Regions from separate parts of the Mesorhizobium sp. B1-1-8 genome, predicted to be linked through region 1. Evidence: predicted binding sites of a transcription regulator. Region 1 holds the regulator's gene; each other region holds the start of a gene.
What was found. The regulator LexA, encoded in region 1, represses DNA repair genes until DNA is damaged. The targets are predictions, from matches to a motif close to TGTTCNNNNTGTGTTCNG.
Positions count from the first base shown of each region.

Region 1 (7,493 bases):
TCTCGATGAAATAGGCGTCGGTCAGCGCAATCTTTTCCAGTTCCATGGCGATATCCAGCAACGGGTCGTCCTTGATGCCGAGCTCGCCCAGCACCTCATGCGCGGTCTTCTGCATGATCTTGGCGCGCGGATCGTAATTCTTGTAGACGCGGTGGCCAAAGCCCATCAGCCGAAACGGATCGTTCTTGTCCTTGGCGCGGTCGATGAATTCCGGGATGTGGTCGACATGGCCGATCTCGCCCAGCATGTTGAGCGCCGCTTCGTTGGCGCCGCCATGCGCCGGACCCCACAGGCAGGCGATGCCGGCGGCGATGCAGGCGAACGGATTGGCACCGGACGAGCCGGCAAGGCGGACCGTCGAGGTCGAGGCGTTCTGCTCGTGGTCGGCGTGGAGGATGAAGATGCGCTCCATGGCGCGCGCCAGCACCGGGTTGATCTTGTACTCCTCGCAGGGCACCGCAAAGCACATGTGCAGGAAGTTGGCGGCGAAGTTCAGCTCGTTCTTCGGGTAAATGAAAGGCTGGCCGATGTGGTATTTATAGGCCATCGCCGCGATCGTCGGCATCTTGGCGATCAGCCGCATCGAGGCGACCATGCGCTGATAGGGGTCCGAGATGTCGGTGGAGTCATGATAGAAGGCCGACAGCGCGCCGACCACGCCGCACATCACTGCCATCGGATGCGCGTCGCGGCGGAAGCCGGTGAAGAAGCGCGACATCTGCTCATGCACCATGGTGTGGCGCGTCACCCGATAGTCGAAGTCGTCCTTCTGCGCCTTGGTCGGCAGTTCGCCATAAAGCAGCAGATAGCAGACCTCGAGGAAGTCGCCATGCTCGGCCAGCTGGTCGATCGGATAGCCGCGATGCAAGAGAATGCCGGCATCGCCGTCGATGAAGGTGATCGCCGACTCGCAGGCCGCCGTCGAGGTGAAGCCCGGGTCGTAAGTGAAGGCGCCGGTGGTGCTGTAGAGCGAAGCGATGTCGATGACATCGGGCCCAACCGTGCCGCTTCGCACCTTGAACTCATGGGTCTGGCCGGCGAGTTCGAGCCTGGCGGTCGACTCGCGCGTCTTGCTGACCGGTTCCCGTTTTGTGGCAGCTTCGCTCATTTGCAAACTCCTTTTGTATCCTCATGCCGGCAAGGCAAATTCCTGCAAACGACACGTCGAAGTCACCGAATGCGCGAACTCGCCACCGCATTTTAGGAGGTGCGTGCCAGATTGGGCCAAGACGTAATGTTGCACTGCGAAACGCACCTTTCAATGCCAATCTTCTTGGGCCAGCTCGCTCCTAATCGATTTGATCCGCGATCCGCGCCAGGCTCTCCTCGCGCCCCAGCACGGCAAGCACGTCGAACACGCCGGGCGAAGTGCTGCGGCCGGTGAGCGCGGCTCGGAGCGGTTGAGCCACGGCACCGAGCTTATGGCCGCCGGCCTGTGCAAAGTCACGGATGGAAGCCTCAGCTGCCGCGGCGCTCCACTCGCCCGGGATCGCCGCCAGTGCGGAATGGGCGCCGCGCAGGATGACGCGCGCGTCGCCGCCGAGCAACCCCGCCGCCTTTTCATCCAGCGGCAGCGGTCGCGCCGCAAACAGGAAGGCCGCACCGTCGACGAGCTCGACAAGTGTTTTCGCCCGCTCCTTGAGGCCGGGCATGGCGGCAAGCAGCCGCGCCTTGCCCTGATCGTCAAGATGCAGGGTGAGCGCCGGGCCACCTTCGAGATAGGGCAAGGTGGCGACGAAGATGTCGAACAGCGCGTGATCGTCCATCTTGCGCATATGGACGCCGTTCAGCGCCTCGAGCTTGGCGAAATCGAAGCGGGCGGCGCCCTTGTTGACGTCGCCGATGTCGAACCAGGCGATCATATCCTTGATCGACATCACCTCGTCGTCGCCATGGCTCCAGCCGAGCCTGGCGAGGTAATTGAGCAACGCCTCGGGCAGATAGCCCATGGCGCGATAGGCCTCGACGCCGAGCGCGCCGTGCCGTTTCGACAGCTTGGCGCCGTCGGCGCCATGGATCAGCGGGATGTGCGACATCGACGGCACGTCCCAGCCCATGGCGTTGTAGATCACGGTCTGGCGCGCGGCGTTGGTCAGGTGGTCGTCGCCGCGGATGATGTGGGTGACGCCCATGTCGTGATCATCGACAACAACGGCATGCATATAGGTCGGAGTGCCGTCCGAACGCAGAATGATGAAGTCGTCGAGATCCTTGTTGGGGAAACGCACCTCGCCCTGCACGCGATCGTGGACGACTGTCTCGCCTTCGGTCGGCGCCTTGATGCGGATGGCGCCCCTGACGCCGGCCGGTGCCTCCGACGGGTCGCGGTCGCGCCAATGGCCGTTGTAGCGCGGCGGCAGGCCTTTGGCCCGCGCTGCCTCACGCATGGCCTCGAGCTCGGCGGGCGTCTCGTAGCTGTAATAGGCCTTGCCCAAGCGCACGAGCTCCTCAGCCACTTCGCGGTGGCGTGGCGTGCGCATGAACTGCGAGACGGCGTCGCCGTCCCATGTCAGGCCGAGCCAGGTGAGCCCTTCGAGGATCGCCGTCGTCGCCGCCTCGGTGGAGCGCTCACGGTCGGTGTCCTCGATGCGCAGCAGCATCGTGCCGCCGGTGTGCTTGGCGTAGAGCCAGTTGAACAGCGCCGTGCGCGCGCCGCCAATGTGCAGGAAACCTGTCGGCGACGGGGCAAAACGGGTGACGACCTTGTCGGGCATGGAACTCTCAGGCTGGCACTGAAGGGCAGACGTTTGTCGCGCGGACTTTCGCGCGGCCGGCGTTCATGTAGCATAGGGGGTCTGGGGCGCAAGGGGCAGACCCGATGGCTGCAAGAGGCCGGGGCGCGGAGGAAGGCGAGGGCACGACAGTGGGCGTCAGCGAGCGCCTGCTGTTTGCCGGCAACGCACCTTCCGAAGCGGCGCCGGTTTTGGTTCCGGAGCCGCGTCCGGCCACGGAAATTCTGCCGCCCGACGGCGGCGCGTCCCGCGCGGTCGCACCAACGGCAGCTATTGTCCGGCTCCGCAGAGAGCTTCACCGTGTCTCGCTTCCCGCGCTTCGCCGAAATATCGGTGTAGCCGCCACCACGGAGCTCGACCGCGGCGTTGCCTTCCTGCTGGTTCCGGTGTTTCTCGCCGCCGGTGTCATCTATTACTTTTCGCTGAGCACCGAGCCGGATCTCTACAGGCCCATCGCGGCGGTTGCACTGCTGGCTGTCTGCGCGGCGGTTTCGCGGTCGTGGCAGACGACGCATCTCATCTTCATGGCGGCGCTGTTTTGCGCATTGGGTTTTCTCGCCGCCAAGGTCGAGACCTGGCGGGCGGCGACGCCGATGCTCGGCTCTGAGATCCAGACGCGGCTGACCGGCCGGCTCGTTATCGCCGAGCCGACAGCCAATGGCCGCGTCAGGCTGACCATCGATCTCATTTCGACGGCCAATCCAAAGCTGCGTTACGCGCCTGACCGGGTCAGGGTTTCGGCGCGTCGCATTCCGCCCGACATGAAGGCCGGATCGGTTCTGACCGGCTATGCCAAGCTTCTGCCGCCAACCGGACCGGTGCGGCCCGACAGCTATGATTTCTCCTTCGACAGCTATTTCACCGGCATCGGCGCCAGCGGATTTTTCATGGGCGATCCGAAGCTCATTGCGGCAACGGTCGACTCGCCTTTCGGTTCAAGCGTCGGCTTGGCCATCGAGAATGCGCGTGAGAACATCGCCGATCACATCAGGAGCACCATCGGCGGTTCCGAAGGCGAGATCGCAGCGGCATTGATTGTCGGCGTGCGTGCCGGCATTCCCGAAGAGATCAACGAGTCGATGCGGCGCACCGGCATCTATCACATCATCTCGATCTCGGGCCTGCACATGGCGCTGGTGGCCGGCACGATCATGCTTCTGCTGCGCGGCGCCTTCGCGCTGTTTCCGGATTTCTCATCGCGCCGGCCGGTCAAGAAATACGCCGCGGCCATCGCGCTTGCGTCGATCGCGGCCTACCTCGTCATCTCCGGCATCGTGGTCGCCGCCGAGCGAAGCTTTATCATGCTGGCGGTGATGCTGGTTGCAGTGCTCTTCGATCGCGCGGCGCTGACCATGCGCAATCTGGCGATCTCGGCGATTGCCGTCATCCTGGTGTCGCCGCATGAGGTGGTCGGTCCAAGTTTCCAGATGTCGTTTGCCGCCACGGCCGCCCTTGTCGGCGCCTATGCCGGCTTTGCCGACTATCGCGCCGGTAAAACAACAGCACCGCCGGCAAAGCTGTCGTTCCTCCGGTTCTGGTCGCGAAAGCTGGCGGTTGGAATTGGTGGCGCCGCCCTGACGTCGCTCATCGCCGGCAGCGCGACGGTGCTGTTTGCCATCTGGCATTTCCAGCGGGTGTCGCCACTCAGCGTTGTCGCGAACCTTGCGGTCATGCCGATCGTCTCGCTGATCGTCATGCCGTTTGCCGTCCTGAGCGCGCTGGCCATGCCTTTCGGCTTCGATGGCCCATTCCTCTACGTGATGGGAAAGGGCCTGACGGCGATGGTCGCGATCTCGGCGTGGATTTCGGAGCGCTCGCCGGTCGATGCCGTCGGGCTGATCTCGATCCAGTCGGTGCTGCTGGCGACGGTCGCGCTCGTCATCGCAACGATGGCGACCACGTGGCTCAGGCTGTTCGCGATTCCTTTCGCGCTCGCTGGCCTGCTTGCGATCCCGCACGTTCGCACGCCGGACGTCCTGATCTCCGAGGATGCGCATCTGGTGGCGATGCCGATCGGCGGCGGCGAACTCGCCATCAACCGCGCACGCTCGAACGAATTCACCACCGACAATTGGAAGCGCGCGCTGCAAGCCGAGGAAATTGTGCCGCCCGAAACGTTCGCGAAGGGCGCGCTGGACATCGCCGACCCCGTCGACTTGCCGCCGGGCTCGCCTTTCTATTGCACCGGCGACCTCTGCATCGCCCGGCATCCTTCGGGCGCCATCGTCGCGCTCGCCGAAGACCGTAACAGCGCGCGCCCGGCCTGCGGCTTTGCCGATCTCATCGTCATCAACGACGTCACGGCCTACAATCCCTGCCGCGATCCGCGCGTCCTCGTCGTCACCAAACGGCAGCTTGCGCGCGATGGCAGCGCCGCCGTCTTCTTCGACCCGCAATCGGCAACGGCGCAAGCGACGATCCGCTACTCGGTCGAAAAGCCTTACCGCCCCTGGCATGAGCAGCGGCGATATTCACGCGAGGCGAGGGGCCTGCCACCCTATAAACGTCCCGAGAAACCAGAAGCCAAGTCTGAGCCAGCTCAGTAGCGGTTTGTCCAAACCGCTACTGGTGTTTCGTTTTCCCGCAATTCCGGACGGAAAACCGCTGCGCACTTTTCCTGGAATTGCTCAATAGCGGCGGATCAGCCCGACGAGCTTGCCCTGAACCTTGACGCGATCCGGCCCGAAGATGCGGGTCTCATAGGCCGGGTTGGCGGCTTCCAGCGCGATCGAGGCGCCCTTGCGGCGGAAGCGCTTCAGCGTCGCTTCCTCCTCGTCGACCAGCGCCACCACGATCTCGCCGGGGCTGGCGGTGTCGGCGTTGCGGATGATGACGGTGTCGCCATCGAAGATGCCGGCCTCGATCATCGAGTCGCCCTTGACCTCGAGCGCATAATGCTCGCCGCCCGAGATCATGTCCGGCGGCACCGAGATCGAATGCGTCTGATGCTGGATGGCGTCGATCGGCACACCGGCGGCGATACGGCCCATCACCGGAATGGACACCGCCGGCACCGCATCGTCATTGCTGGGCGCGGGCGTGCGCGAGGGCGCTGCGGGCTTGATCTGCCGGCCGATATTGCCCTGTCCGCCTTGGATGACGCTCGGCGAAAACTTCCTCGCCGCGTTGAGGCCGGGCGCGATCGAATCGGGCAGGCGCAGCACTTCGAGCGCGCGAGCCCGGTTCGGCAGCCGGCGAATGAAGCCACGCTCTTCCAGCGCCGTGATCAGGCGGTGAATGCCCGACTTCGACGCAAGGTCAAGTGCTTCCTTCATCTCGTCGAAAGACGGCGGAATGCCGCTTTCCTTCAGCCGTTCGTGGATGAACATCAAGAGTTCATGTTGTTTGCGCGTCAGCATGGCGGCCCCCACGGGTCTCTGAAACCAGAATCAGAAAAACAAACCCAGAACAAACACTATCTGTTCCAGTTGTGTTCGGCAACCGTTTAAAGTTTAGTGAATGTGTTGACGTTTTGTTCAGCGTAACATCAGCACGCTGCATTCGGCGCCAGCTTCCGCGGCCGGCGCGAAGGGCTCGCGCACGATCAGGCCGTTGGCGTCGGCAAGCATTCTCAGCATCGAGGAATCCTGGATGCCGAACGGCGTCGCGACCAGCGCGCGATCATCCTCGCGTACCACGGCCCGTACATAATCCTGCCGCAGATCGTTGGCCTGCATCGCAGCAGCCAGCCGCGCCCTGCGCATGTCCTGCTGGAAACTACGGCCGCCGAGTCGCGCCAGCAACGGCTTCAGGAACAGCTGCGAGCAGACCAGGCTCGCCACCGGATTGCCGGGCAGACCGATGCAGCGGATATCGCCCAGCCGGCCAAACATCAAAGGTTTGCCGGGGCGCATGGCGATCTTCCAGAAGTCGAGGTTTATGCCTTCGCCGGTCAGCACGTCGTGGATCAGATCATGGTCGCCGACCGAGGCGCCACCAAGCGTGACGATGACGTCGGCCTTTGCCGCGACAGCTTTCTTGACCAGCGCCGCTATATCCTGCTCGCGGTCGGCGGCGATGCCGAGATCGAGAGCGCGGGCACCGACCGATTGTGCGGCGGCTGCGACGCCATAGGCATTGGAGGAGATGATCTGGTCCGGCCCGGGTTCACTGCCCGGCGCCAGCAATTCGTCGCCGGTGGCGACGATCGCGACCAGCGGCCGTCTCACCACGTTCAGCGTGGGATGGTTGGCCGATGCGGCCAGCGATAGCGCTGCCGGATCGAGTATGCGGCCCTTATCCAGCAGAACGTCGCCTTGCGAAAAATCCAGCCCGCGGCGGCGGATGTTGCGGTCTTTTGCCGTCGGCTCGGTCACCTCGACATGGCCATTGCCGAGATCGCGGACATTCTCCTGGATGACGATGGTGTCGGCGCCCTCCGGCACGGGAGCGCCGGTGAAGATGCGCACCGCCTCCGCCCGGCCGACGGACCCGTCATAGCCGCGCCCGGCCGGCGCCATGCCGATCACCGAGAGCCGCACCGGCACCGATGCCACATCCGCGGCCCGCACGGCGTAGCCGTCCATGGCCGAGGCGTTGAAGGGCGGCTGGGTGCGGAGCGCCACCACCGGTTCCGCCAGCGCACGGCCAGCCGCATCGGCCAACGGAACGCTTTCGCCCGGCAGTGCCGTGGCACCATCCAGCAGACGTTCGAGCGCCTCGGCGACCGGAACCAGCGCCATCTAAGAACCCGCCTTATAGTCGCCGGACTTGCCGCCGGTCTTCTCGACCAGTTTTATGCCGGAAATCACCATGGCGCGG
Region 1 covers NZ_CP083956.1:3,583,278-3,590,770, forward strand. The annotation lists gene gltA (citrate synthase) at 1-1,108, opposite strand, end outside; gene gltX (glutamate--tRNA ligase) at 1,290-2,714, opposite strand; gene FJ974_RS17400 (ComEC/Rec2 family competence protein) at 2,819-5,278, shown strand; gene lexA (transcriptional repressor LexA) at 5,360-6,091, opposite strand; gene glp (gephyrin-like molybdotransferase Glp) at 6,209-7,414, opposite strand; gene moaC (cyclic pyranopterin monophosphate synthase MoaC) at 7,415-7,493, opposite strand, start outside.

Region 2 (7,493 bases), on a different replicon from region 1:
ACGGCGCCGACCCGGATTTTCATCGTCGAGACCTTTGGAACGCGATCAAGTCAGGCGATTTTCCCGAATGGGAGCTTTGCGTGCAGCTGTTCGATCAGGACTTCGCCGACGATTTCGATTTCGACATCCTGGACCCCACCAAGATCATCCCCGAGGAGATCATCGAGCCGATGCCGGTGGGTCGCCTTGTGCTCGACCGGATGCCCGACAATTTCTTCGCTGAGACCGAGCAGGTCGCTTTCATGACGCAGAACGTACCGCCGGGCATCGACTTCTCCAACGACCCGCTGCTCCAGGGGCGGAATTTTTCCTATCTCGATACGCAGCTTAAGCGTCTCGGCAGTCCGAATTTCACGCATATTCCAATCAACGCGCCGAAATGTCCGTTCCATCACTTCCAGCAGGACGGACATATGGCTATGCGCAACCCGGTCGGGCGCGCCAACTACGAGCCGAATTCCTGGGGGCAGGGCCCGCGGGAATCGCCGCAGCGCGGCTTTCGTTCGTTCGCCGATGCCGAAGGGGGCCAAAAGGTTCGGCTGCGAGCCGAAAGCTTTGCCGATCATTACAGCCAGGCGCGCCAGTTCTACGACAGTCAGACCGAGCCCGAGCAGCGCCACATCGCCATGGCTTTGACCTTTGAATTAAGCAAAGTCGAGACGCCGGTAATCCGCGAGCGCATGGTCGCCCATCTTCTCAACATCGACGATACGCTGGCGCAAACCGTGGCCGATAAGCTCGGCATCAGGACGATGCCGAATCCAGCCGACGCTGCCATGCCGCCTCGGGACGACCTTGAACCATCGCCGGCGCTCAGCATCATCAACAACGGCCCCAACAGCTTCAAGGGCCGAAAGATCGGCGTGCTCGTCGGCGAAGGCGCCGATGCCGGCCTGCTCAAGAAACTGCGACAGGCGGCGAAGGCGGAAGGCACGACCGTCGAGATCATCGCGCGGCGCGTTGGCGGCGTGAAAGGCAGCGACGGCGATCATATCGAGGCCAATCACATGATCGATGGCGGGCCTTCGGTGCTCTTCGATGCGGTCGTGCTGCTTGTCTCGGAAGAGAGCGCCGAGGTGCTTGCCAAGGAGACGGCAGCGAAGGACTTCGTGTCGGATGCCTTTGCGCATCTGAAGTTCATCGGTTTCGTGGCCGGCGCCGAGCCGCTTCTTGCGAGCGCCGGTGTGGCAGCCGATGCGGATGAGGGTCTCATCGCACTTGAGTCGGCCGGTTCGGTTCAGCCGTTCATCGAAGCCTGTCGCAAGCTCCGTCTCTGGACCAGGGAAAGCGCCGTCAAATTGTGAGCGGGCTCGCCGTCTGCGGCGAAGTTTAAGGGCGAGATATCAGCCCTTCTGCACCCCCTCCAGTGCAGCCAGCCATTCACTGGTTGCCCGGCATTTTGTTGCTGTCTTGCGCATTCTTGTGGACGCCCGCCGCCGGCGATGTGTCCTGAGGTGCGTTGCCGCCCTGGTTCTGTTCCGGTGCCCGCTTCACTGGCGATGTGGGCCAGCCTTTGTCAATATAGAGGAAGGCCGCGTAACAGGCCAAGAGAACCGCAGCAGTTAACAGCAGTGGCAGCAGCACTCGCTTCATCCGGGGCGCCTTCCTGGCAGTTCAGGCGGCAGCCGGCCGCACGGCGGCCAAGCTGCCGGAATCACAGGTCGCTGCGCCGCACGGTGTCGCGCTTGATGTCCTCGATATAGTCGCCAGCAGTCGGGTTGAAGGCGGCCCATCCGCCGGCTTCATATTCGCCGCGCCGTTCAGCGATGTCGACGGAATTGGGGCGGTGGAGGATTTCCCGCGCCTTGGAAGCGAGGTCATCCTCGACGCGCGCGGTGACCAGCGTGCCGCCGCGCCGCACACCTTCGGCGTAGACATGGGCGTCTTTCTCGGGCACACCGGCCTCGGTCAGTGCACCGACGATACCGCCGGCCACGCCGCCGACGACCGCCCCGGCAACTGCTCCTGCCGCCGTTGCTGCCAGCCATCCGGCCGCCACGATTGGGCCGAGACCTGGAATCGCTATCGTACCCAATCCAGTCATCAAGCCGCCGGCTCCGCCCACGACGGCACCGATGCCGGCGCCGGCTGCGGCGTTCTCGCCAGCCGGCGAAAGCGTGTTTTCGTGCCGATCATTTGCATTGCCGGCAACGACGCTGATGTCGGACGTCGGCACGCCCATGGATTCGAGCTCGCCGACGGCATCGGAGGCGTCGTCACGGTCGTCGAACAGTGCGGTGATCGTTTGCATCCCGGTGACTCCTTGGATCTGAGTTATTGCTGGCCGGAAAAGATATTGCCTTGGTAGTCGAGCGAGACGGAGGTGTTCTTCCCGTCCCTCTTCGCCTGGCCGCGCCAGATGCCCTGGTCGTCCTTGGAGAGAGAGGATACGTCCGTATAGCCGGCATCCTCGATACGGCTCTTGGCCTGGCCTTCGGTAAAACTGTTGGCACCCGGAACCGGGGCAGGCGGTTTGGGCGTCGACGCCGTTTTCACGGCGGGCATGCCTGTGTCAGCCGCTGCCGGCTTGGCACCCCTCGCCGCGGCAATCCTCTCGATCATGTCCCGATGCATCTTGAGCGTCGGCAGGGTCTGCGCCGCGAACGCCTTCAAGCTCGCATTGTCGCCCTCCTTGGCGTAAGACTGGAAGAGGTTCACCGCATCGGCATGCGCCCTGCGCTGCATCTCGACATAGGGCTGGTCGAAGTCCTGCGTTGTCGTGCGTAGCTTGTCCAGTTCCGCCTTGTGCGCGGCATCGGGTTCAGCCGGCACCTTCAGTTTCTGCTCCCCGGCAATGGTCTCCAGCTTGGCATTTGCCGCGCCGTGATCGGCGATCATCTTCTGGGCAAAATCCCGGACCTGCTGGTCCTTGGCGTTGTCCTGGGCGATCTTGCTCGAATCGACTTCAAACAATCCACCGACGGCGGCTTTGTCGACAAAACTTTGCGCGTCGTCGGCGCCGAAGGCGGGCAAACCGAGCCCCAGGATCGTCGCGACGGCCAGCGGTGCACAAAGTATCCGCATGTTCATGGTCCCATGCTCCTTGCTGGATAAGTGCGACCGAACAAACCCAACCAGGCATTGTTCCCGTTCGAAATGACGATTCCGCATTTTGGCAGAATGCACCGGGCGCCAAGTTCCCGCCGCGCCTTTTGACCCGCACAGGCCGTTCAGTTCGGGCCGCGGTTGCTTTCGGTCTATTGCCGATCATCAGCTGGATCGCGCCTTTTCCTTTCCTCAGGCTGCACCTCCCGTATCAACGAAAACCATTCGCGGGTGACCTCTTCCTCGCTGACCTCCGGCTTGCCCGAAGGGGTTGTAGTCAGCCGGCCGACGAAGGGGTAGCAGGCAAGAGGCTGGGACAAAGACTCGGCCATCTGGTTTGAAGGCCGTGAGCATTGCAGACCGCTGCTCTCGCCATGAGCGGCTGCTGGGCACGCCGCGTGGAAAGCACAGGATGAAAACCGATGAGCCTGAAACGAACCGATCCCGACAAAATGCAGTCAGGCGGAAACAATACCGAAGGTTAGGCGGAATTTCGGCGCGACAGTCATGCCGACCAAGATCCTGTTGAGGGGGCGCGCGAGAGCGTGGAGCACCAGCTCGAGCAAGAGAGCGAGCCGGTCGGGACCGAAGAAAGAGGCACGATAGCAAAATCAGGCCAGGGAGGAGGCCATGCTGCCTCGCAGAGGCTCACCTTTAAGGCCCTGGCCGGACCGGGACGCGGCTAGTCAGTGGCTACATCACCGGGCTTGCCCGAGTCGCCGGCTACTGTGGGGGTAAACCCTGCTGGAGACGCGAGTCAAAAATCAAAGCCTCACGATTCGAAAGGATCGTGGGGCTTTGTGATTCACCATTCATTCACGATATTAGAGCAGTCTCATAAACGGACATGCTGGTGTAGCTCGTACATGCCTTAAGGCCCCGGTGCAGACCCAAGCACTGGGGCCTTTTAACATCAAACGGCATCGGCCAGGTTTGGATCGTTGGTCGTTTCTGGCATGCCAAATGCAATTCTGATCTGCATGAGCTGATTGCCGTCCACATCGCGGACTGTGCACCCCAGATCGCAGTGTTCCGTGCGAAGCGGCCCTGTCATGAGTTTGCGAACGATATCGAATGCCCGTTCCTTTGCCGATGCGCTGCCCGGAAGCGTGGCCCCGCGTGCGTCGTGATAGACTTCACCTGTATCCGTAATGTCGAAGAAAAAGCGTCGCATGGGCGCCCTATACCCGGTCGTACTTTTCCAGCCCTAGCCGAAGGCGTTGGCGCTCCGCGTAGGCCATTGCGTGCAGCATGAGGGAAAACGTTCGGGCGGTCTCGTTGCCATCCTCGATGATGAGGACGTGCCAATTCTCGCCATCATCCACAACGCAGATGTTGTCGGGCTCTCGGTAGATAGGCAGGATTTGCACCAAACAATTTATAGGCCGTGACTGCGAAAGGCGAAATTACATGTGTGAATCTGTTGGGCGGTCGTGGCCTTCACTCCGCACAATCCACTCCACCAGTTTGGGATGGATGGTCGGACAGCCGGTGTATGTCGCTATCAGCTGCGCGGCAAATTCTCGCCACTGACGCTTTGGAATGTTCTCTTCTATGACTGCCTTATGGAAGGTCGTCCGCAGAATGTCGGCGTCGAACGCAGATAGTCCATTTTTCGCCATTGTTGCCCCGCGCAAGGCGGGGGCGAAAACCATTCCCCGCACAAGGGTGAATCATACCCGCGTATAGCGTACTTCGCCAGTCCTTTGAGGCCCGGCCCGTCGGCACCTGTTCCTAATTCACTTTGGGTTGGTCAACCAGGTAATCGCCTCTACCGGAAGGGAACAAAAGGGGACCAACACATTTCCTGTGCTGCAAAGGGAGCGTGCGCCATGAAAGAGCCAGGCATTGCGAAGGCGAGTGGAAATGACAACGTCGGCAAAGACCCCGACGAATGGGTCAGTGGTGACGACCCGATGACGCCCTCTCAAGCTTCGTATTTGAAAACCCTGAGCGAACAAGCCGGCGACGCGCAACAATTCCAGGAAGATCTCAGCAAGGCAGAGGCTTCCAAGCGCATCGACGCGTTGCGAGCAAAGCTCAAGCTTTAGAACTCCACCGAGGCTCCGAGTAGCAGCCAAGGAACAAAGCCTCTTCGGCCTTGTTGGGTGCTATTTTAGTGGAGTCTGATATGCGGCTTAGGGTCGTGCAACGCTCGCCTTGCATTTCCAATTATCCTGCATGGGACCACGGGGGGAATGAAGACGAGCCCAGGACAGTTTGCCTGCAGGGGAGGGCAAGGTGGCGCCGCGCGGCAGCTTAAGCCGGAGCCCGGTTGTTATTGATGCGGCCGATGAGTGAAGAGGCAATGGCTTCTGTGCTGGCGTCGCGAGATCAAGAGGCGCGAATTTTCGGGGTGTTTGATCAAGTGAACAAGCAGGACACGGCCATCGATGTTGGGCGGCTGGGAGAGGCAATCCATTTTATCGCGAATGCATCGATCTTGGGCTACGATGTTCGTTCCGCAGTCGTCATCTATGGCGAGCCCCAATCGACAAGCCTGAGATTGGGGCAATGCGAACAGCTTTGGGCCCGCTACGGACAATCGTTGATGGTGCCGGTTTGCGAGAGCAGTCGGCCTGGTCGCGAGTGATGCCGGGCCAAAGCACAAATGCCCTCAGCGCAAACCGCTCCACGCAAGTGGCGTCTTGGTCAGGTAATCGGCAACGACCGATCTTAAGGGAGTATCGGCTGCACTGTCAGGCGCGCGCCAACTGCGACCGCGTCGCCAACCTAAATGCAGCCACGAAATATGGCGGCCGCTCTGAGGCGTATGAACTTCATTTTCGCCCTTGCGAACGGCGTTGTCGAGAAACAAGTGCGCGAACTGCTCAAAAAGCACAGTCACAACATTTCGGTGCTGGTCGGAAATCGCGAAAGGTCAAGAGGCGGGAATGACGAAGTGACGGGTCCAGCTACGCGGAGACTGAGCCCGTGGGTGAGGCGTGCGCATGCGGTTGTGCTGGAGCGCGGGTTCGGGGGGCCCTGTGAAGGAGCCTTTTTGCCGCGCATCGGCGCACAGTGTCTATCGCGTTCTGTCAGCCGGCGAGGGCTGGGTGATCGGCAGATGGCTTTCGCTTACCCATCGCGGGTCCGCCGTCCTGCTTTCGCCTGTAGCTGAACCGACAGGGTATTCTGCAAGCACCTTTTCCAAAAGAGCCAAGCGCGCTTTGTGAGCACTCAACTCGTAGCCGAGGCGCAAAGCGCCGACAGCGGACTTGGGTATCGCCAGTAGTTCCCCGTGGAGGATGCTGATCCTGGTTCGCATATCAGCAACCTCGGCGCAAAGCGCCGCCTTAACCGAAGCTCGACCCCGCACGATGACCTCTTCTCGCGAAAAGCTGTGCCAAACTCCCGAGCGGTGCAACGGTTCCTTACCATATGCTAAAATACCCGGCTTTCCGGCGAGTGCCGTGCCGAAGCGGCTGATCGGTGTCGCCGATCAGCCTGTTTGTCCATTGGCCAGTCCCGTTTCAGCAGCAGGGCGCTGGGCAGGACAGCGGCAGGCCAACACAACACGGCCGACGGCGAAACCACGGCCGCCGCCGAAATCATAGCGCCGAGCCGACGCGCTCAGTTGCAGTTCTTGGCTTCCTGCTTGGTGGTCGCGGGATCTGTGGTCGTAGTCTTGCCATTCGCACCGGTTTTGCACTTGTCGACGGCACCCGACTGATCGCCGGTGGTGACTGTTCCTGCCGTATTGGCAGAATTGGAGCCGTTGTTGGAGTTGCCCGCATTTGCGTTGCTGTTGTTTCCACTCCCTCCCGAAGTTTGAGCCATTGCGCCGGTGGCCAGGCCCAGCGATAGAATTGCTACTGCAAGAACTTTGATCATGATGCCTTCTCCTGCCGCATGATTGCGACTAGGCCGCCCGAACCACGGGCCGAGTTGATTGTTCCGACCATGGAACAAGGTCTTCAGCGCAGATCCAAACCATGACTGGTGGTAAGTAGCAGTAGTGGGCGGTGGTCCGGCCGGCCCTTTGTGCCCGGCTGTATATCTGGGGCGCTTCTTGCGTTCTGCTTGCGACCGGGGCGATCGACAAGGCCCCTGTTATCTCCGGCTTCTTGGAGCCATTGCCGCCCGGTTCGGTGCGCCTAGGCCCCGTTTGCAATGCATATGAAGCAAAGGGTCGGCTCACAGTCGATCGAGTTCGATCCAGGCCGGCGCATGGTCGCTCGGCTTCTCCCACCCACGTGTCTCGACATCGACGCCGGCGTTGCGGAGCCGGCCCGAAACCACCGGGCTTATCAGCAGGTGATCCATTCGAAGACCGGAAGTCCGGTCGTAACCGCCCCTGAAAGAGAAGTTCCAGTAGGTATAGACGCCCTTTTGCGGATGGACCTGCCGCACTGCATCGATCCAGCCGTCATCGAGCATGGCGGCGTAGGTCCGCCGGCTTTCAGGGAAATAAACCGCGTCACCCAACCAGCGTCCAGGGACGGCAG
Region 2 covers NZ_CP083957.1:128,588-136,080, forward strand. The annotation lists gene FJ974_RS28290 (catalase) at 1-1,304, shown strand, start outside; gene FJ974_RS28295 (hypothetical protein) at 1,381-1,593, opposite strand; gene FJ974_RS28300 (hypothetical protein) at 1,655-2,251, opposite strand; gene FJ974_RS28305 (DUF4142 domain-containing protein) at 2,275-3,030, opposite strand; gene FJ974_RS28310 (DUF6894 family protein) at 3,959-4,219, opposite strand; gene FJ974_RS28315 (DUF3072 domain-containing protein) at 4,878-5,096, shown strand; gene FJ974_RS28320 (hypothetical protein) at 5,339-5,638, shown strand; gene FJ974_RS28325 (hypothetical protein) at 6,619-6,879, opposite strand; gene xth (exodeoxyribonuclease III) at 7,183-7,493, opposite strand, start outside.
Region 2: a site for LexA is predicted at 4,826-4,843, ahead of FJ974_RS28315 (DUF3072 domain-containing protein). Genes of this name have one in related genera too.

Region 3 (7,493 bases), 2.7 Mb from region 1:
TAGAGATGCTTGACGATGTTGTTCGGCGTCCGCGACAGGTAGACGACGCCGGCAACCCGGCCGGCGACTTCCACCGGCATGGCGACGAAGACCCGCACCCTGGTGCCGCGGCTGACCGAATAGAGCGGTGGCGGCGGCTGGTCGGGGATCCGCAGCCTGAGCGCGCTGGCATAGGAGCCGGCAAGTGCTGTCCGCACCTCCTCGACATTGGCCAGCGACTGCCCGACTTCCGCGCGCCCGGCAATCACCACGCCATGCGGGTCGAGCAGCCGGAAGCCGGCCAGCGTGGTTTTCTGCGTTGCATCGAGCATGCCGGAAAGCCGCGCCCCGATCGCCGCGAAAGCCGGATCGGCCGTGGCGGCGGCGCCCGCCGGCCGCGTCGGCAGCACATAATCGGAGGCGAGATCGAGGCGCGGCTCGATCGGCTGGTAAGGTCCGTCGGAACCGGCGCTTCGACCGGTATCGGTCAGCATAGGCGCGCCTAGCTTCTCCACGGGAATGCTGGCCGCGCGCACCTGATCGGCATAGACGGCGGCAAGCACCGCGCCTTGCGCGATGAGTTCGGCCTCGGTCTGGCGGATCAGCTGGTTCTCGTAAAGCCGGAAGAAGAACAGCCCGACCAGCGGCAGCGCCATCACCACGATCAGGATGGCGACGACGATGGTGGCAAGCCTGGGCCGCCACCTCTCCTTGCTCAACCACCGCATCGGCCGAGCCGAAAGCCGACGCCGTGCACCGTCTCGATCGCGTCCAGGCAGCCGACCGCCGCCAATTTGGCGCGGATGTTGCGGATATGGCTGTCGACGGTGCGGTCCGAAACATGGATGTTGGACTGATAGGCATTGGCCATCACCGCCTCACGGCCAAGCACATTGAGCGGGCGGGCGAGAAAACCTTTCAGGATGGCGAATTCGATCGCCGTCAGCACAAGCGGCTTGCCGCCGAAGCTCGCCGCATGGCTGGCCGGAACGAGCATCAGCCTGCCATGCGCGAACTGCCGGTCATCTTCTTCCTCGACCGCCGCCGGGCGGGCGCGGCGCAGGATGACGTTGACGCGGGCGACCAGCTCGCGCGGGCTGAACGGCTTCGTCACATAGTCGTCGCCGCCCATTTCGAGCCCTAGCACCCGGTCGATTTCTTCGTCCCGCGCGGACAGGAACAGCACCGGCACGTCGGACTTCTGCCTCAGCCTGCGGCAGACCTCCAGCCCGTCCATCTCCGGCATGCCGATGTCGAGCACGACGAGGTCCGGCGCGCGGCGCTCGACCGCCTGCAGCGCGGCGGCGCCGTCGGCAACGGCTTGCGTCTTCATCTCGGCCTTTTCCAGGGCAAAGCAGATGATCTCGCGGATATGCGGATCGTCATCGGCGACGAGGATGTTGTGCGGCATCGATCAGAAGTCCGGCATATCGGGTTGGTAGCCGTCAGGGATCAGCAGGCATGAAGGTTACCGATAACGTCAGAAGGTTGACGAAAAGCAGCCATTCGCTTGATTTTCCGGGCGCTTGATTTTCCGGGCGCGCTGCGCGCGATGATAAGCGCGGGATCCGCGGCCACGACCCAGTGGCAATAGCTCGGAACGGGCTTCATCGGGCCCTCCTGGCGTGTCGCGGGCGGCGCCCTGGCTGCGATCCCGGCGTGAAGGGCAGCACCGCCGCTGTCGGACGCAGTCTTTGCGGCTCGACGAGCCACCAGCCTTCGTTGCGCAGGCGCGGGGGCAGGGACCAGCGGAGATTGTGATGTGTTCGCATGCCGTGTGTTTCGCCGGCAGGCGCGGAGAGGTCGCGGCGGATCGCCTGGGATTTTCAGCAATGATGTGCAGTTTTCGTGCAGGGGCTGATCTCCCACCTCGAGGGGGAGATGGCCGCGAAGCGGCCAGAGGGGGTCGCCGCGCGTGAAGCGCCAGCGTCTTGCGCGAGGCCAGATGACGCCGGAGATAATGCCGGCAAGAACGTCATTGCGCTGGATGGGCGGATGGTCGAACGGCTGCATCTGGCGGAAGCAGAGAAACTTCTGGCGAAGGCCGCCGCTGTTCGCGCATAATATAAGCAATTCACGACAGGGTCGAAAAATGAAACTCTACCGCTTCCTGACCGGTCCGGACGACGCCAGCTTCTGCCACAAGGTGACGGCTGCGCTGAACAATGGCTGGCACCTGTTCGGCTCGCCGACCTACGCCTTTGACAAGCAGACCAAGTCGATGCGCTGCGGCCAGGCCATTGTGAAGGACATCGAGGGCCAGGAATACACCCCGGACACCAAGCTCAGCGATTGGTAGTATAGCCAATCTCCTCTGTTGGAGTCAGGGCAATCGCATATGGTAGCGCCAGCCCCCACTCCGTCCGCTGCGCGGCCACCTCTCCCCCATGTTTATGGGCGAGAGGAAACCCGAGCCTTTCAAAGCCGCGACCTCGGTGATTTCCTCTCCCTCACCGAAGGTGGGGGAGAGGTGGCTCGGCGAAGCCGAGACGGAGTGGGGGAGCGCCATATGCGATTACCCTGCCCTTGAGGGGGAGATGCCGGCATGGCAGAGGGGGCGCGAAGGAACGGGGCGTCTGGGACCCTACGCCGTCTGCTCGGCCACCTCCTCGATCCGTTCCATGTCGTCGTCCGACAGGCCGAAATGATGGCCGATCTCGTGGATCAGCACATGGGTGACGATGTCGCCCAGCGTCTCCTCGTTCTCGGCCCAGTAGTCGAGGATGGCGCGGCGGTAGAGGGTGATGCGGTTCGGCCCCTCGCCGGTCTGCGGGTTCCAGCGCTCGGCGATGCCGCGCCCCTCGAACAGGCCGAGCAGGTCGAACGGCGTCTCCAGCGACAGATCGTCCATGATCTCGTCGGTCGGGAAATCGGCGATCTGGATGATGATCTCGCCGGTCAGCTTACGAAAATCGTCGGGCAGGTGGGCATAGGCCTCCAGCGCCAGGAACTCCATTTCCTCCATCGAGGGCGAGAGTTGATCGTGCCACGTGCGGGTCTTGTAGATGCGGGCCATAACGATGTCCTTTGACCCCGGCATATAGGCTTTCGCGCCGATTGAGGCAAATGAGCCGGCGGCAGGTTTCTGCCCGGGTAAAAGGTCGAAGGAATAAATTCCCCATGACTCCGCTTGACTCTTCCGGCCCCCTCTGGAATCTATAAGAACATAACAGGAACAATTGTGAGTGGAAGCTGATCGTCATGGCGATGCCCGCCGTGGCGCGGGAGACTGTTTTTGCCCTGCGCCGCCAGATCGCGAAGATCGAGGGAACGCTGCCCGAGCGCCTGGAGGCGCCGGCGGGCGCGCCTGGAGCAATTCCAGGAAAAGTGCGTAGCGGTTTTCCGTCCGGAATTGCGGAAAAACAAATATATCGCGATGCCGCCGGCTCGGAGATCACCATCGTGCGGCGTGGTCTTGCGGTGGCGCCGCAGGATGCCTTCCTGCCCACCGGCATCGAAGGCCTCGATACGGCCCTTGGCGGCGGCCTGCCGAAGGCGGCGCTGAGCGAGATCCATGGCGCCGAGACCCGCGATGCCGGGGCTGTCGCCGGCTTTGCGCTGTCGCTCGCCAGCCTGATCCTGAGGGAGAAGCAGGGCCTGCCGGTCCTCTGGATCGGCACCGCCGAAATTTTTCGCGAGGCCGGCTTTCCCTATGCCAGGGGGCTCAACGGCCTCTTCGGTGTCGCACCCGGGCAATTGCTGTTTTCCGAGGCGCCGAAGCTCCTCGATGCGCTGTGGATCGCCGAGGAGGCCGCCCGCATGACGGCCTTCGCCGCCGTCATCCTCGAAATCCGCGGCAGCCCGCACAAGCTCGACCTCACCGCCACGCGACGGCTGCACGCGCGGGCGCAAAGCGCCGGCCGCCCGGTGTTGTTGCTGCGTCAGGCGGGTGAAGCCGAGCCCACCGCGGCGCCGGTGCGCGTCATCGTTTCGGCAGCACCCGCCGCGAGCCGAAGAACGGTCGCCGGGCCGCTTGCCGGCTCGATCGGCCGCCCCGCCTTCACCGTCGCTATCGGCAAGAGCCGCACCGCCTTGCCCGGACAATTCACACTGGAGTGGAACCCCGATGAGCACGCTTTTGCAGAAAGAAGCGCCCCGCAAGAACGGGCAGAGAATCCTGTCGCTGTGGTTTCCGCATCTTTGCGCGGAGCGGATCCTGCGCCGGCGTCTGGGTCGGTCCTGGCGTTCCCGGCCATCGGCTCACCGGCCGCTGGTGGTCAGCCACCGCGACAACAACACCCAGCGCATCGCCGCCCTCGACGAGCGGGCTGAGGCGCTCAAATTGAAGCGCGGCATGGGCATTGCCGATGCGCGCGCCATGCACCCGTCGATCGATGTCGTGGAGGCCGATCCGGAAGCCGACCGCCGCCTGCTCGAAGGCCTTGCCGACTGGTGCGACCGCTACACCCCGCTGGTGGCGATCGACGGCGAGGACGGGCTGTTTCTCGACGTCACCGGCTGCACGCATCTGTTCGGCGGCGAACGCGCCATGCAGGACGAGATCCTTAGCCGCTTCTTCGAGCAGGGTTTCGATGTCCGCGCCGGGCTGGCGTCGACGCCGGGCGCGGCCTGGGCGGCGGCGCGCTTCCACGGCGACCGCATCATCGCCGGCGGCGAGGAGGAGGAGCTTCTGGCGCCGCTTCCCTTATCTGCGCTGCGCATCGCGCCGGAGGTCCGCGCCAGCCTCGAAAGCGTCGGCCTGCGCACGGCGGGCGCGGTGATGGCTGCACCGCGCGCCCCGCTGGCCCGCCGCTTCGGCGCCACTTTGCTTTTGCGCCTCGACCAGGCGCTCGGCCGCCTCGACGAGGCGGTGTCGCCGCGCCTGCCGGTGGCGCCGCTCTCGGTCGAGCGCCATCTTGCCGACCCGATCGTGCTGACCGAAGAGATCGAGCGGCTGGTGAGCCGGCTCGCCTTGGCGCTGAAGGCCGATCTCGAACGCCGCGGCGAGGGGGCCAGGGCGCTGGCCCTGCTGCTCTTTCGCGTCGACGGCGCCGTCAGCCGCATCGCCGTCGGCACCTCGCGGCCGATGCGCGAGCCGCAGCTGATCAGAAAACTGTTCCACGAGCGGCTTGCGGCACTTGAGCAGGACATCGATGCCGGTTACGGCTTCGACCTGGTGCGGCTCTCGGTGCTTTCGGTCGCCGCCTTCGACTTGGCTCAGGGCGACCTCACCGGCGAGGCGGCCGACGACGATGCCGACATTGCACTCTTCGCCGACCGCATCCGCGCCCGCCTCGGCGACGCCGCCGTGCTGAAGCCGGTCCTCGTTGAGAGCCATCTGCCGGAGCGCGCCGTCGCCACGGTCCCCTTCTCGGAAGCGCCGCAGCGGCGCATGCCGCCGAGCCGGCCGCAGCGCTCCAGCCCGCCGATGACCATCTTCCCGCCGGAGCGGCCGATCCGCCTGTTCCGCTCGCCCGAGCCGATCGAGGTGCCGGCCACCGAGATGCCCGAGGGGCCGCCGATGAATTTCCGCTGGCGGCGCGCGCTCTACCGCGTCACCCGCGCCGAAGGGCCCGAACGCATTGCCGCCGAATGGTGGCGCCAGCAGCCTGGCGAGGACGAAGCGCCGACCCGCGACTATTACCGCATCGAGGACAGCGAGGGGCGCCGCTACTGGCTTTATCGTCAGGGCCTTTACGGCGCTTCGCAAGTTTCGCCGCGCTGGTTCATGCACGGGGTGTTCGCATGAACGCGCTGACCGCCATCCCCTATGCCGAGTTCGGCATCCAGTCGAATTTCTCCTTCCTGCGCGGCGCCTCGAAGCCTGAGGAGCTGGTGGTCACGGCTAAATTCTACGGCTTTTCCTCGATCGGGCTTGCCGACCGCAATACGGTGGCCGGCGTCGTGCGTGCCTGGCAGCAGGCCAAGGTGGAGAAGGTGGCCTATCATCCCGGCTGCCGCCTGGTGTTCGGCGACGGCACGCCGGACATCCTCGCCTATCCGCAAAACCGGCAGGGTTGGGGGCATCTGTGCCGCATGCTGACGCAGGCCAATCTGCGCGACGAGAACGAGAAAGGCGCGACGCTGCTCGATCTTGACGATCTGCTCGAATGGGGGGAGCTGATGTCGCTGGCGATCCTCCCCGGCCTTTCGGCGGGCGCGCAAGACAGCCTGTCATTAATTAGCCGGCTTAAGGATCGCTTTGGCGCATCGCTTCGGCTTGCCGTGGCGCCGGATTATGGCGGCAACGACCGTTTCCGCATCGAGCAGGCGGCGGCGATGGCCGAGCGCGCCGGTATCCCGCTGATGGCGACCAACGACGTTCTCTACCATGCCGCCGAGCGCCGGCCGCTGCAGGACGTGCTCACCGCGATCCGCCTCAACACGCCCATCACCGATGTCGGGCTGGAGCTGACGGCCAATGCCGAGCGCCACTTGAAGCCGCCGCTGGAGATGGCGCGTCTCTTCCGCCGCCATCCGCAGGCGCTGGCGGAGACGCTGCGTTTCGCCGGGGAGCTGACCTTCTCGCTCAGCGATCTCCAATACAATTATCCGGACGAGCCGACCGAATCCGGCCTTGGGCCGCAGGCCGAGCTCGAACGTCTGGCGCGGGAAGGCGCGGCCGTGCGCTATCCGGCCGGCGTCCCCGAGGACGTGCTGAAACGCATCGACAGTGAGCTCGCGCTGATCGAGCGCCTGAACTACGCGCGCTATTTCCTCACCGTCCACGACATCGTCAAATTCGCCCGCAGCCAGGGCATTCTTTGCCAGGGCCGCGGCTCGGCAGCCAATTCGATCATCTGCTTCTGCATCGGCATCACCGAAGTCGGCCCCGAGCGGATCGATACTTTGTTCGAGCGCTTCATTTCCGAGGAGCGCAATGAGCCGCCAGACATCGATGTCGACTTCGAGCATGAGCGGCGCGACGAGGTCATCGCCTATATTTACGAAAAATACAGCGCCAAGCGCACCGCGCTCGCCGCCGCCGTCATCAGCTATCGCGGCCGTTCGGCGCTGCGCGAAGTGGCCAAGGCCATGGGCCTCTCCGAGGATGTCAGAAGCGCCTTGTCGAGCACGATCTGGGGCTGGTCGACCTCCGAGCTCGGCGAGCGGGAGGCCAATGCCGGCGGTCTCGACCGCACCGATCCGCTGTCGCGCCAGGTGCTGGAGCGCGCCAACGAGATCATGGGCTTTCCCCGCCATCTCTCCCAGCATGTCGGCGGCTTCGTTATCACCCGCGACCGGCTCGACGAGGTCGTGCCCATCGTCAAGACGGCGATGGAGGAGCGCAAGATGGTCGAATGGGACAAGGACGACCTCGACGCGGTGAAGATCCTCAAGGTCGACGTGCTGGCGCTCGGCATGCTGACCTGTCTGAAGCGCGCCTTCACCTTGCTCACGCAGCATTATCCGCAGGCAAGGGATCGGTTTGGCCGGCCCTATGTGCTCGCCACCCTCCCGGAAGAGGACAGGCGCGTCTATGCCATGATCGACCGCGCCGACACGCTCGGCGTCTTCCAGATCGAATCGCGGGCGCAGATGTCGATGCTGCCGCGCCTCAAGCCACAAAATTT
Region 3 covers NZ_CP083956.1:838,024-845,516, reverse strand. The annotation lists gene FJ974_RS04050 (ATP-binding protein) at 1-635, opposite strand, end outside; gene FJ974_RS04045 (response regulator transcription factor) at 695-1,390, opposite strand; gene FJ974_RS30370 (hypothetical protein) at 1,828-2,043, shown strand; gene FJ974_RS04035 (DUF1737 domain-containing protein) at 2,072-2,278, shown strand; gene FJ974_RS04030 (metallopeptidase family protein) at 2,564-2,995, opposite strand; gene FJ974_RS04025 (ImuA family protein) at 3,181-4,251, shown strand; gene FJ974_RS04020 (DUF6504 family protein) at 4,193-5,668, shown strand; gene FJ974_RS04015 (error-prone DNA polymerase) at 5,665-7,493, shown strand, end outside.
Region 3: a site for LexA is predicted at 3,140-3,157, ahead of FJ974_RS04025 (ImuA family protein). Genes of this name have one in related genera too.